2 regions of the Paenibacillus sp. RU5M genome follow, and region 1 is predicted to be linked to the other one. Evidence: predicted binding sites of a transcription regulator. Region 1 holds the regulator's gene; the other holds the start of a gene.
The links. Region 1 encodes LexA, which represses DNA repair genes until DNA is damaged. Its sites were predicted from a motif close to CGAACATATGTTCG; they were not measured.
Positions count from the first base shown of each region.

Region 1 (7,632 bases):
GCCTTTTATTGGCTATATGCAGGGCGGTTTAACGTACTCTCATGTTAAATATGGCGTTTTGATGTCATTACAGACCATGAAAGAACGCAAATTATTGTGAGTTTATCTAACACATCATTGACACTTAGTAATAACTAAATGTACAATAGAGTGAAGAATAGATGACTGGAAGGTTGATGAATGATGGGTGACGAAATTCGCAGAAATATGGCCTTATTCCCGATAGGTATTGTAATGAAACTTACGGATCTGTCCGCGCGTCAGATTCGTTATTATGAGCAGCACAGTTTGATTGTTCCTGCGAGAACGTCAGGTAATCAGCGTTTGTTCTCTTTCAATGACGTAGAACGATTGCTGGAAATCAAGGCTCTGATTGAAAAAGGAGTTAACATCGCAGGCATTAAACAAGTGATGAATCCTGTATCTAAAGAGTCAGAAGAAGCGACTGTTATTACAGCTGATACGGAAGTGAAACGTAGAGAACTATCGGACTCCCAATTACACCGTCTGCTTAAACAACAACTGGTGTCAGGTAAGAGACCTGGACAAGTATCTCTCATCCAGGGAGAGCTTTCCCGTTTCTTTAATAAAAAATAAGTTCGTATAACCTCGTAAGTCAGGGGAAATCCTGCTTTTGGGTAGGAGGACTCCTTGACCCATGCAATATTCTAATGTACAAATATAACAGGCAAGCCAAATACGCAGAGAAGAAAGGGAGAGGGTATCGTGAGTTTTACTAAAGAAGACATACTACGTATCTCAAAAGAAGAAAATGTACGATTCATTCGTTTGCAATTTACCGATTTGCTTGGAGCAATCAAAAACGTTGAGATCCCTGTGAGCCAGCTTACTAAGGCTCTGGACAATAAAATGATGTTTGATGGATCTTCCATTGAAGGTTATGTGCGTATTGAAGAGTCCGACATGTACCTCTATCCGGATCTCGATTCTTGGCTGATTTTCCCTTGGGTAGCCGAGAACCGTGTTGCTCGACTGATTTGCGACGTATATCTTCCGGATGGTAATCCGTTTCCAGGAGATCCGCGTGGCATCTTGAAACGAAACCTGAAAGAAGCCGAAGAAATGGGATTCACTTCCTTCAACGTCGGTCCTGAACCAGAGTTCTTCTTGTTCAAAACAGACGAAAAAGGAAACCCGACTAACGAACTGAATGACCAAGGTGGATATTTCGACCTAGCGCCTACGGATCTTGGTGAAAACTGTCGTCGTGACATTGTTATCACACTTGAAGAAATGGGCTTTGAGATCGAAGCTTCCCACCATGAGGTAGCTCCAGGTCAGCATGAGATCGACTTTAAATATGCTGATGCTCTAAAAGCAGCAGACCAGATCCAAACGTTCAAACTCGTTGTTAAAACGATTGCACGTCAGCATGGTCTACATGCTACCTTTATGCCGAAACCACTGTTTGGTATGAACGGTTCCGGTATGCACTGTAACCAATCCTTGTTCCAAGGCAAAGTGAACGCATTCGTAGACGAGTCGGACGAGCTGGGTCTGAGCAAAACTGCACGTCACTTCATGGCTGGAACTTTGAAGCATGCGCGTGCGTTTGCAGCAATTACGAACCCAACTGTGAACTCATACAAACGTCTTGTACCAGGTTACGAAGCACCTTGTTATGTAGCTTGGTCTGCTAGTAACCGTAGTCCAATGATCCGTATTCCAGCTTCCCGTGGTCTGAGCACACGTGTTGAAGTACGTAACCCGGATCCGGCTGCGAACCCTTACCTTGCCTTGGCTGTTTTGCTGAAAGCAGGTTTGGATGGAATCAAACGTGAGCTGTCCTTGCCAGCTCCGATTGACCGTAACATCTACATCATGTCAGAAGAAGAGCGCGTGGAAGAAGGCATTCCAAGCTTGCCGGCTGACCTGAAAGAAGCATTGAACGAATTGATCCGCAGCGAAGTCATCTGTGATGCTCTTGGCGACCACGCCCTGGCTCACTTCTATGAGCTGAAAGAAATTGAGTGGGATATGTATCGTACACAAGTCCACCAATGGGAACGCGATCAATATATCACGTTGTACTAATAGCTGAATCCCTTGGCGCTCTAGCGCTGAGGGGTTTTTCTTTATATGGGCAAGGAGATATAAAAAAAGCTAGGTAGAATATTATTCTACCTAGCTTTATGTCTATAGGAGCTCAGTCCTTAATTTCTGATAAATAGTACTCATATAACTCATCAATAGAAGAACTAGAAAGTAAGTGAGTGACTGCTTCAATTGATTCTCTCTTCCAATCAAACCAGCGCATTTTTTTTAACTTCATGATTTCTTTTTCTGAGAAACGCTTCTTTACCTCTTTTGCAGGATTTCCACCAACTATCGTGTAAGGGGCGACATCTTTTGTTACAACTGAGCCTGCTGCAACAATCGCACCTTCACCAATGGTGACACCAGGCATAATCATTGCATTCATGCCGATCCATGCATCGCTTTCTATAATGGTATCTCCCTTGGGTGAGAAGGAATGGCTAATTTGATCAGCGAACGGATAAACTGTGATCCACTCCGCATGATGATTGTTATTTCCTCCCATAAGAATAACGACACCGGCTGCGATACATACATAATTACCAATAATCAATCGATCTATTTGCCATCCAAATTCCTCAATGGGGTTGAATAAGCTCCTCGATTTTTCATCTCCCCATAAATATCTCACGCATCCATCTTCAAAAGAAGAATTGTTATCGTAATAACCAGAGTAATAGGAGTAATCGCCAACTTCGATTAATGGATTGGTTACAATATCTTTTAAATACTTAATTTCAGACCAGTGATTAAATTGGTTTATATTCATTTTAGTTTCCTCGCTTCTAAGTTTTATTTCTGAGTAACTTAGAAGCGTGATGCGGTAGCCACATTCTTTAGTTTTTTTAGACGACGAATCATCTGAATCATCCTTCCTTAAGATATGAGGGCGATTATAACAATGACCTCTTTTTTTGTCAATCCTATTCTGATAAAGAGATGTCAGTAAGTATCCTCCCTCAAAGTGTATATAATGAAGAAAAAATTCAGGAAGAGAAAATATAGACAGAACACGTGCCCACCATTTGGAAGGATGGATACATCATGTTGGACTAAAACGGGGACTGGAATAAGAATGTAAAGAGGAAGCTGGCATTCGTAGCATAAGTTTTGGCATATTAGTGTTAAGGCTTTTTATGTAGTCAATAAGAACCAGAATGGTTAATTAAATTATGATCATATCGTTGAAGCGAGAGTATGTTTTAATTGTTTGCTCTATTTTTACAGTATCTATATGTTGATAGTTTCATATAATTGCGTTATAATTCATTTATGTTTTTAGAAATTAAATTTTGAACAATTAATTGGAGATGTTAATATGGAACAAGAGAAGCAACTGGTTGCCGCACAGCGGACATTTTTTTATACAGGTCAGACTAAGTCTATTGAGTACCGTATTCGTGCTCTTCAGCAATTAAGACAGGGAATTGAGAAATATCAGCAACGTATTCTTGACGCACTTCGTGCGGATCTAAATAAATCTGAAACAGAGGCTTATGGCTCTGAGATTCGGATCGTGTTGGGTGAACTAGATTTTGCATTGGAACATTTGGAGGAATGGGCTACACCAAAACCTGTGCCTACAAATTCTGCTATACCTGATGGAACAAGCTTAATTTATCCTGAACCTTATGGAGTTGCTCTTATTATTGCACCATGGAACTATCCGTTCCAACTGGCTTTCGGCCCTCTAATTGGAGCCATTGCTGCGGGTAACTGTGCCATTATTAAGCCGTCTGAATTAACCCCAGCCGTGTCACGTCTGACTTATGATTTGATTCATGAGATATTTCCTAGTGAGTACCTGGCAGTTATGGAAGGGGAAGTCGAGACGAGTACGGCATTGTTGAAAGAAAAGTTTGATTATATTTTCTTTACAGGCAGTACAGGTGTTGGCCGCATTGTTATGAAGGCAGCTGCTGAGCATTTGACTCCAGTTACGTTAGAACTAGGTGGTAAGAGTCCGGTCATTGTCCACCAGGATGCAGATTTGAAGCTGGCAGCTCAGCGCATTGTGCGCGGTAAATTCCTGAATGCTGGGCAAACCTGTGTCGCTCCAGACTATTTGCTTGTGCACGAGGAAGTACATGACAAATTATTGGAATTGATCGGTGCAGAAATTCAAGACAAATTTGGAGACGATGTGATGAGAAATGCTGATTTCCCGCACATTGTCAACGCACGTAACTTTGATCGTTTATCGGTGTTACTCCAAGATGGCAAAGCAATGATCGGTGGACGTTCTGAACGTGATCAGCTGCTCATTGAACCAACAGTTCTCGGGGAATTGGATTGGAAATCCCCAGTGATGCAAGAAGAGATCTTTGGTCCAATTCTTCCTGTATTTAAGTATACCGACCTCGATCCCATGCTAGATGAGATTGTTCGTCGTCCAAAACCACTGGCATTATATCTCTTCACTCAGGATGAGGATCTGCAGAATCAGGTTCTGAATCAAGTATCTTTTGGTGGTGGTTGCATTAATGATACATTGTCTCATATGACATCACATTATCTTCCGTTTGGCGGCGTAGGAGAAAGTGGAATGGGTTCCTACCATGGTCAACAGAGTTTTGATGTGTTTTCTCATCATAAAAGCATTCTTAAACGCAGCGAATAATCTACTAACGTAGAACAATATAAGTTGTATAAGAAAAAAGAGGTTGTCCCGTTGAACGGGACAACCTCTTTATGTATCTTATTGTGAGAGCTCTGTACAACTTCAATACATATTAATGAATATCACGGAAAAGGCCAATGACTTTGCCCAGGATGCTAACGTGTTTCAAACGCAACGGTTCAAAAGTCGAATTTTCCGGTTGAAGACGAATATGATCTTTCTCTTTGTAGAACGTTTTAACCGTTGCTTCATCGTCTTCAGTCATGGCTACTACGATATCGCCGTTATCTGCAGTTTGCTGCTGACGTACGATAACATAGTCTCCGTTAACAATGCCTGCTTCAACCATACTGTCTCCCACGACCGAAAGCATAAATACTTTCTGTTCGCCTACATAATGCGTAGGAAGAGGGAAGTAATCTTCGATATTTTCTGTTGCTGTGATCGGAACCCCTGCAGTAACTTTACCCACGACAGGAATGCGAGCAACGCTGTGAGCAAACTGATGTGAATGCTCTGACTCTTCCTGGCTGAGAAGTTCAATGGCTCTTGGTTTGGTTGGGTCACGTCTAATCAGACCTTTCTTCTCCAAACGATCCAGATGTCCATGTACTGTAGAGCTGGAAGCCAACCCAACGGCTTCACCAATTTCGCGTACGGAAGGAGGATACCCCTTCAACCGGACTTCATTGCGTATAAACTCCAGAATAGCCTGTTGCCTGCTGGATATCTTCGACATACCGTATCAACCCCATTTTAGTAACGTTTGGGAAAATTATAACATAGAACCTCCGTTCGTACAAACATAAGTTCTAAATAAAATGCCATAAAATCAATGTTTTTTTGCAAATTAAGATGAAAATTTTCTTTTAGTCTAATCAAATACTGCAAATGACAATTCCAATACAATAGAAGAAAGATAATAGAATGTAGGATCAACAAAAAAGCGAACAATTGTTCTAAAAAGTTATTGTACAAAACATGTGTTCGTGTTATATTGATTTCAACAGATGGGAACAAATGTTTGGAGGTCGATATTTAATGAGATATTCTACTTATCAAAGTATTTACGAACCGGTGCATTCAGAAGTGGTTGAAACTAACATAAGGAATTTTAAAAAGGTTTTTGCAAAAGGTAATGTCCCAACTTGGGTCTTGAAATTAATAATCGTAAGCTTAATTATACTGGTTGGATGTAGTACAGTATTGACTGTGTTCGCTGGCAATGAGAACGATCTGTTGCCTGGGGGGAAGATGGCAGTTTCACAAGGAGATACGCTATGGAGTATATCATTGGATCACAAACCTGAAACAATGGATACACGTGTATATATAGAAGCAATCAAGAAAGTGAATCAACTTCATTCAACTTCAATACAGGTGGGGCAAGTCTTAATACTGCCTCAATTCACAGATTAAAGCTGCATATCCACACGCGCTAATGCGTGTCAGCTTGACAAGCTGCCCTTAACATGTCAAAGTTAATATGACTTTGTATTTTTGGAGGGGACAAGCTTGGATATAGATAGTCTGGTAGCACGTATTAATGAATTGGCCCGTAAGCAAAAATCCACTGGATTGACAGAGGAAGAGCTCGCTGAACGTGCCAAACTTAGAGAAATCTATTTGAATAACATTCGAAGCAATTTCAGACAACAACTGGATACGATTGAAATTGTAGATGATGAGAACGATCAAGGCCACCAAGGCAAACTCAAACATTAAGGAAACCTAATGATATCATTATGATATTTAGGTTTTTTCCTGTTATCTAGAGGTTGCAAATTATAGGGGAAATGTTGGTTTGCAGTTATGTAAGCCGATACAAAGAACATCTAAGGGGGATTCTCATGTCGCGTTCGTTCGAGAGAACGGTTCGAAAAAATTCTAAGCAGTTGAATCAGCAACGTAAAAAAAGCGGTAAACCGGTTTCTGGCACACCAGGTGAGGACGTATTTAAAGGACGCAGTCTTCTGTTTCCTATTTTTCTGATCGGACTAGCATTCCTGTACCTCTTTATGAGTACATTTCTTGTCAAAGCTCCGATGACCACTTGGGACTGGGTGACCTTGTTGCTGTATGTATTTTTGGCAGTCATCTTCATGCTCCGTCGTCCTTATGTCAAAATAGGAAGTAACCGGATTTTGACGACAAAAGGGAACCGTGAGCGTTCAATTGGAGTCGACGATATCGTGAAATTCAGAATTGAGCCAGGTACGGTTGTGATTGAGCATAATGCACGAGGTAAGAGATGGGTATTTACCAAACTACTGAATCGTTATGATACTGATGCAATTACTGAACGTCTTCTGAAATTCGCCAAAGCACATCAGATCACCGTGGAAACATACGAGAAAAAGTAATTTTGCATAAAGGGGAAGATGACCGAAATGGCGTTAAAAGCGATTTTGTTCGACCTAGATGATACTTTACTGTGGGATGAGCGCAGTGTTCGAGAGGCCTTTCATGAGACTTGCTTGATCGCAGCTCAAGAGACGGGCGTTAAACCCGAAGACCTTGAAGAAGCTGTTCGTAATGAGGCACGTAATCTGTATGAGTCTTATGAAACTTTTTCGTTTACCAAAATGATTGGGATTAACCCGTTTGAAGGTCTTTGGGCTAACTTCACGGGTGGGGATCAGCCGGAGTTTCGCCAGTTGGAGCAGCTTGCACCCGCATATCGTAAAGAGTCATGGCGTCGTGGCTTGTTAAAGTTGGGTGTTGATCGTGAAGATCTGGCGGAACAACTCGCCATACAATTTGGGGCGGAGCGGAGATCAAGACCCCATGTCTATGAAGAAACGATGGAAACGTTGAGTCATCTACAAGGGAAGTTCAAGCTTTTGCTTTTAACCAACGGATGTCCTGCTTTACAACAAGAGAAGCTTGATGGCGTTCCTGAATTGGCTCCTTTTTTTGACGAAATTATTATCTCGGGTTCGTTCGGTAAAGGC
Region 1 is NZ_OBQM01000001.1:651,412-659,043, forward strand. It holds gene CRO25_RS03115 (methionine gamma-lyase family protein) at 1-100, shown strand, start outside; gene CRO25_RS03120 (MerR family transcriptional regulator) at 184-597, shown strand; gene glnA (type I glutamate--ammonia ligase) at 727-2,055, shown strand; gene CRO25_RS03130 (CatB-related O-acetyltransferase) at 2,168-2,827, opposite strand; gene CRO25_RS03135 (aldehyde dehydrogenase) at 3,377-4,678, shown strand; gene lexA (transcriptional repressor LexA) at 4,791-5,417, opposite strand; gene CRO25_RS03145 (LysM peptidoglycan-binding domain-containing protein) at 5,720-6,097, shown strand; gene CRO25_RS03150 (DUF896 domain-containing protein) at 6,194-6,403, shown strand; gene CRO25_RS03155 (hypothetical protein) at 6,529-7,041, shown strand; gene CRO25_RS03160 (HAD family hydrolase) at 7,069-7,632, shown strand, end outside.

Region 2 (7,632 bases), on a different contig from region 1:
GCAACGAAAAAACTTGATGAAATAGAGAAGTCGAGTGCTCATCATATTGGCTCATATGTAAGGTACCTATGGTTAAAAGACCTTGACCCTGCGGAACTCGCAGCAATCCAACTTGCAGCATTAAACAGAGGTATTGAAAATGGAGGACTATCTGGTTGGTATCAAGATGGTGATTCAGCAGTGGAAGACATCAATACACTGATTGAATTTGGTAAGCAAGGTACGAGTATGAATATTGATGATTTTTCCTTCTTTTGTGATTGGTTAGTTCAAGTGAAGTCTAAATATGTTACGAAAATGGCCGAATATAGTGAGTTGGATGAACAATTCGAAAAAGATGAAACTGAATTGACGGAGAGATATTTATCTTGGTCCAATCGTCTCGAGGCGTTTGACGCTTTTCTTAGTAAATTGGCCAATAACTAACTATTCTTAACATTGGGCCTCTAGCAGATTAGATGCGTTAATCTGTCGGGCATTAATAAGCAACCCCATGTACAGTTTTGAACTGACATGGGGTTGCTTACTTAATAAAGGTAAATTGGCATGAGAATATACAACCACTTATAGATATTTATTTTTTAATACATGAAAAGATGAAAATAATAAGAGAAAATGACCATAAATGTATTGCGTGATTTACATTTTGAATATATCATGAATACGATATGGATTATAAACACTATAAATGTTATGGGCTATGATGCTACATAGTACTTGTTCTTGAGATAGTTTTTCGCATTTGTAACACCTCAGTCCAAGAGCTACGAAAATTTGTGGATCTGTTACAAAGAGCTACACAACTACATTAGACATATTATAAGGCGGGATACAATGGATCATTCGGTGTTTGAATTTTTAAGGCTAGCGGGCGTGAACAGAAGCAATTTGAGGGTTGTACTGAACCAACATCCAGAGATGGAAAAATGGATTAATACTACAATACATCAAGGAAGAAAATACAACATTTCATTAATTATGGCAGGCGATGAGCAACTCAAGGTTACTTTCAATAATGAAACGGTTACTATTCCAATGAATGAAGGGTTAGATGTTATAGAAAATGGTATAGAGATGTTAATGAAGAAATACCCGTTATCTGTTTTTCAGAATGAAGGTGAATAAGTGAGTTATTACTTATATTGGTAGGGGATTTATATATGAATGAAGACTATTCTTTGATTAAGAATGAAGATGGGTACACAGTTGTTTTTGATGACGGTAAAAAAATAACTATAAGTAAAGCAGAACTTGAAAACAGTATTGACCGACCAATACCAAAATTAAATTGGAAACAAAAAATAAGTAGTGCAATGGATAGGTTCCAACTCCCAAAACCTTTCCGAGCATTATTATTTCTCAGGACTGAGGAAGAAAAACGAACCTACATAAGCAGCCTTCCTGAGCATTCTGTTGAATCACTAACAACAATGATTGCTTATGTGATACTTAAAGGAAACATACTAGAAAAAGCTATAGAAATGGGAGTTGCCGTACCGGAAAAGTTGGCTTCTTTTTTTATCGAGATAGATGACAAGGTAAAAAAGACTGGAGAGATTACGGTTAATAGTGTGAAGACTGCCGTTGAGACAACTAAAAATATCGTGAGTGGAACGATAGTCATTCTATTCGGCATAGTGCTGTTTACCAACCCAGTTTTATTAGCAATTATCTTACCACTCTTTCTTGCGGCAGATGTCATCAGTCTCTTTCAAGATAGTCCGGAAACTGAAGAATAATGCGGTTTAACACATTTCAATACAAAATATCAGTATAGATCTAAATTTAGCTATAAAAAAATAGGAGTTGAAACAACTATGGGCACTACTACCTCGGAAGAGATCTTTCCTTCAACTAATGATGAGTTAAAAGGACAACTAACTCGCACTAGAAAATATAATATTCCTATTAATGTCAACTTAAACTCTACCAATAAAATTTATGATGAATATCCTCTAGCTTTACCACTTACTCAAGAGCACATAGAGGTTTTTAGAAAAGTTCATCTACTTTTAAACCAACATTTAATCAATGAGAACGGAGATCTTCCTCCTTCAGCAACCGGGACGCAGACCGCCTTTGGTTTATCAGAAAGGGATAAGTTATACTTTGTCCTGAAAGAATTTTTACCGGAAGTAAATGAAGCTTCAATTAATGAGACGCTTGTTGTATTAGAAGGGTTTGTAGATCAGGGGAAAGCTGTGAAGATACCTGAGATGAGAAACATTAAAACAACATTGCATCAACAAATGATTTTGGAGATTCTCAGGATGTACGATAGTGATAGCGATTATGTAAAAGTTCATATTGTCACTTAATGAAAAGCGTTCCTGGCTGCCAGGGCGCTTTTTTCATTTCTCACCTATGACTCTAAGCTACTCTACCTTGTACACACTGGATTATCGAACTACACAGTGTCTGGATGGCACTAAGTTGGAACTTCAAAGAGGAGGAGAATTTTACTTCTCTACAAGTAACCAGAAAGTCACGTGAAACAACATCAGTGAATAACAGCGGGTACCTTAATTTTATTGAATAGGAGAATATCCAGATATCCAATTGTAGGGTTGAATAAATGTTAGTCCCACTTGTGACGATAATAAGAAATAGTGAGGAAATTTCAGGAATCCACATTCATGGGGAAGGAGTAGAGAAATGAAGTTTTTGGATCGTATTTTTAAGAATAATGTGCCAAAGAAAAGAAAGAAGAAAATACAGCTTTTAGTGAATCAAATCATAGATGAATTTTCTTTGGATGGAATTGTAGAAGTGGTGTATACCGACAGCTTGCCAATGAGACAGGGGAGGTTTGACCGTTTCAAGAGTCTTGTGATAATTGGAATTAAGGAAACTCTTGATACAAGTAAAACAATAACAGATGAAGATTGGCTAGCCTTTAAAAATACAATTCATCATGAGCTCACTCATGCGAAGAATTATATATCATTGGATCATTCTACTAAGGAAAAGATCAATAACCAATTATATAGCCTTAAGCACTTCGCTTATAAGTTAATTGATGAATATAGTGCATATTCATCTGCTGACGGAAAATACAGACAAACCGGTATAGGTAGTTCAGAAGAGACAATCCAAAGAGCGCTAAGGCCGCTGTGGTCCAATGATTATTTTGTGGAACAGACTACTTCACAAAATGGTTTCAATGATGCAATGAGATATGAGCATTTCGTTGATCTGTGTACTGCAGTTCTCGTTCACAGTATTCGTAACGATAAGTTTCCCTCATTTAAAGAGACATACACCGGGTACAATGAGATGTGTAAATCCCTTGTAAGTATTTTGGAGAAATATAGTGCTCAACTTCCGCTTAATCACGAGGAATATGAAAAAGCAAGTTTGAGAATATGGGAAGCCTTGCTTATAATGGTTCCGGAGAACAAAGTTGCTTTATTCAAGAGAAATGTAGGAATTATCTTCTAGTATCGCATGAGGAAGCCTCAGTGGATGATTTGAAAAGAAGAAGGAATGATGTGATTTTCGAATATCAACATCACCGAAACCCGTGCATGGCCACCCAGAATGGGTAGCGGACACAACAGTTAATAAAGCATAGGTTTAAACAAGAAAAGGCGATTATTTCCTACATTTAGTAGAGAAATAGTCGCCGTTTTGATAATTTATTTGTATTACTGATTAATCCGTTTAAAAGATGGTAGGTTTAAATAATTATAATTTCGTCAAATCATTAGAAGCAAAGTCCCAGTTGTAAACTTCACCAGTGAGCATATCTACATAGTACCAACCGTACGTTGCAATATGCGTTGGCATATCTTCAAAGGCGCGTACTACATTGTATCCTCCATCAGTTCCCTCATCCATAAAATGCAAGTTGTATTTGTCTGCATCCTTTTTGATCTTGTTATATACGAACTTACTCGCATTATCCTCCAATTGCATTACTTATACTTCGGACAGGTACATATGTAGTATTGTTGTACGTTATTGTATCTGGTGTTAATTTCTTTGATCAATCTACATAAATATTTACTTTCTGTAGGAACCCTTTAATTTTTGTTCCACCAGCAGCATATGCTGATACACCTGTTAGCATTGAGCCAATAGTAATTCCAATTATGAGTCCTTTAACTTTGTCCTTCAACCGAATATCCCCATTTCCTTTGTAGTCACTGATGTATTCCATACATAACATAGAAATCCTTCTGGTATTATAAATATTTACCTCTTGCATAAAGAACGTGTGTTCGTTATATAATAAGGACAAACAAGTGTTCTTATTTTTTTGTGGGAGTGAAAAAATGATGGCTAAGCAAAGAACAATCATGTTAATTGATATGCAGAGCTTTTATGCATCCGTTGAGAAGGCAAAGATGCCTGAATATCGGAATAAACCTCTAGCGGTAGCGGGAGATCCTGCAAGACGATCTGGTATCATATTGGCAGCTTGTCCTTTGGCAAAAGCTAAGGGTGTTTCAACTGCTGAACCACTTTGGCAATCCCTTCAGAAGTGTCCCGAGCTAATTATTGTAAGACCACATATGCAGGAGTATATCGAAGTTTCGACTCAAATTATGAGTATTATTGAAGAATTTTCCGACTTGGTGGAACCGTATAGTATTGACGAGATGTTTATTGACGTGACAGGCTCACTTCATCTGTTTGCGAATGATCCAGTGGACTTGGCAAAACAGATCCAAGACAAAATATTTAATGCTACCGGCGTTTATGCCAGGGCTGGCATTGGGGAAAACAAAATAATCAGTAAGCTTTGCTGTGATATGATCGCAAAAAAGGTGGAAGGAGGCGTATTCCACTTAAAAAAAGATGAGCTGCATAAACATATTGGCCAAAAACCTATCCGAGATATGTGGGGGATCGGTTCAAGGATGGAAAAGCATCTTTGGAAAATGGGGATTAGGACGATTGAAGATCTTGCAAAAACACCTCTAACCAAATTGAGAAGCAAATGGGGAGTCAATGGAGAGGTTATTTGGAGAGTGGCGAACGGCATTGACTCCAGCCCTGTATCGACTGATTCTTATAGTGTACAAAAAGACATAGGAAATGCGATGACCCTTCCAAGAGACTATACTGAAGCGTGGGAAATTGCTGTTGTAATCCAAGACATCTGTACAGAAGTGTGTAGAAGAACGCGAAAAAAAGGACTAATGGGTAGTGTAGTTACGATGAGCTTATCTGGAGCTGACTTTGATCATCCAACTGGGTTTAGTAGACAGGTCAAATTGCCAGATCCCACTAACATCACCGTAGATGTTTGTAAAATTGCCAAACAGTTATTTCATCAGTACTGGGATGGTCAACCTGTTCGTCGAGTAGGAGTTTCTCTTTCAAATTTGTCTAGTGCAGACACGTACCAGCTATCTTTGTTTGATGACCAAGAACAAAAGCGTGCAATCGATAAGGTCATGGATGATATTAAGGATCGTTTTGGAGATATAGCCATACTTCGTGCAAGTTCTATCACTTCTGCAGGTCAGGCCATTGATAGAGCTGCTAAGATTGGAGGACATTATAAATGACTAAGAAACTTGAAGGTAATGGATTATGGGTATCTAGTCGTATGATGCTACCTCAGCAGAGAGAAAGAGTTATCGAGCACCGTAAACAAGAAAACTTCAAATCCAAGCCAATTTTACATGAGGATGAGTGGGAAATCATTGCTCAAAATCTAAGAATGTCATTGAATTACACTTTAGTAGCAGGCATAGAACTATTTCATGAGAGGGGTAACAAATACGTTAGGGGAATTGTTACTTCCGTAAAGGACTTTGGAAAGAAAGTCAAAGTGGAGACGGAATCAGGATTCGAAACTTTAGACTATGATCAAATGGTTTCGGTGAAACTTGAAGAAGGTGATATGGATTATGAGGGAGACTGCTGAAGAGCTTGCTCTGGTAAAAAAACATATTATTTTTCCTTTCTTGATGAGCACCGTAGAAAATGACAAGAATAAGATAGCAGGCTCTAACGTTAAAATGAAGTCTGTATATCTTCAATACTTAGATAACCTTCAGGCTAAGATCTCATTAGATATGTACCAATGTAAGAAGAACCTAAAGGATAACAAGATAATAATCATAGAACAAACAAGATCAGATCTTGGATTAATTGTGAAATACTCGAATAAGGAGTACAAACACAAAATGGACCTGCACTGGAGTAAAGTTAAAGTTGATGTAACACTGCTACTCACAGATTATATGAAGAATAGATATCACTGAACTAAGTATGAAACGGTGAGGGATTTCTCAATGCTTCGCTAGTAAGGTGTTTAGGTCGGGACCTTCGCAAGCTGTCCCTTATGGATCGTAAAGCGATTCTACACAGCCTTAAATTACCCTCAAGTAGTTTTGGACTGTTACCGTATATAGAAAGCTCAGGAGAGGCACTTTACAGCCAGATAGAGGTAATGGGAATGGAGGGGACGGTAGGAAGTAGCTACATAAGAGTGTACAAAAAGAAATATGTACATAATTCTCAGCTATACCAGTGATCTCATATACCTCTGAAGTGCCCAACATGATATGGTCATTATGGAGAGGTGTAGCAAATATGTTGAATCAATTAATTAAACCTATGTTGCTGTATCCGTTGCAGCCATATCAAATAAAAAGCTGGAAAAACAATAGTTTGAAATGGGATGGATTTAGAATACTGATCCACTATGAGAATGGTAAAGTTCGTGCATTTTCAAGGCATGGCACGGAAGTTACATCGAGGTTTCCGGAATTGTTAAATATAAAGCTATCCGTAAAATCAGCGATCCTGGATGGAGAGTGCATAGCATTTGATTTATCCCAGCCCAAGGATCAGCCACCGAAATACTGGTGGGATGATGCTATGGCAAGATTTAATACCAAAACTGAGTCAGGGGTTAAACGAATTGTGACCACGTTAAGGGCTCATTTTCCTTTGTGGGACATTTTATACATGAATGGTGAACCGATAACACAGAAGACCTTCATGGAGCGCAGAGAAGTCCTAGAATCGGTTGTAAAACAATCAGAGACATTATCAGTAACCCCTTTATATGATAACGGGCAGGAACTGTTTAAGAAGGCTAAAGAACTCGGTCTTGAGGGTGTGTGTCAGTATAATGGGGATGCTCCAATGATTTTAAATGGGCGTTCAGAACGTCATGTCGTTAAGGTAAAAGCGTATCAATACATTACCTGCCAGATAGAATCTGTTCGGCTTCAGGGGAGGTTTGGGTGGGGGCTATCTGTAAATGGCAAGTATGTTGGCATGCTAGAATTTCCACCTAGCCATGATAAAATACGTGCGTTTAATCAGATATCAAAGCAACTCATTCGTAGCGAAAGTAAAGGCTGGCGTTATCTTGACCCGATAATAAGTTGCAAAATTAAATTTCAATGTTTCACTAAGGGCGGTAAACTTCGATCTCCAAAGTTTGAAGAATTTTGTACACCTATTTCTGTACAATAATAAAAGTTAAGATATCCTTGATCCATAAGCTAAAGGATAAGTTTGAGCAATTTATTGTGTGATTAATATGTTTTTAAGGCCAAATTCAGGAGGTGCTTTGTATGTGTGGTAGATTTACGATCATTGACCCCTTAGATGCAATCATGGATAGGTACCATGCTTCTATAGCTGATGGTTTCGAATATC
Region 2 is NZ_OBQM01000010.1:140,784-148,415, forward strand. It holds gene CRO25_RS25245 (hypothetical protein) at 1-426, shown strand, start outside; gene CRO25_RS25250 (hypothetical protein) at 835-1,125, shown strand; gene CRO25_RS25255 (hypothetical protein) at 1,161-1,739, shown strand; gene CRO25_RS25260 (hypothetical protein) at 1,818-2,318, shown strand; gene CRO25_RS25265 (hypothetical protein) at 2,656-3,441, shown strand; gene CRO25_RS25270 (hypothetical protein) at 3,688-3,918, opposite strand; gene CRO25_RS33530 (hypothetical protein) at 3,989-4,162, opposite strand; gene CRO25_RS25280 (DNA polymerase IV) at 4,281-5,519, shown strand; gene CRO25_RS25285 (YolD-like family protein) at 5,516-5,881, shown strand; gene CRO25_RS25300 (DNA ligase) at 6,553-7,446, shown strand; gene CRO25_RS25305 (SOS response-associated peptidase) at 7,548-7,632, shown strand, end outside.
Region 2: CRO25_RS25280 (DNA polymerase IV) is a predicted target of LexA. The motif match lies at 4,213-4,226, and genes of this name have one in related genera.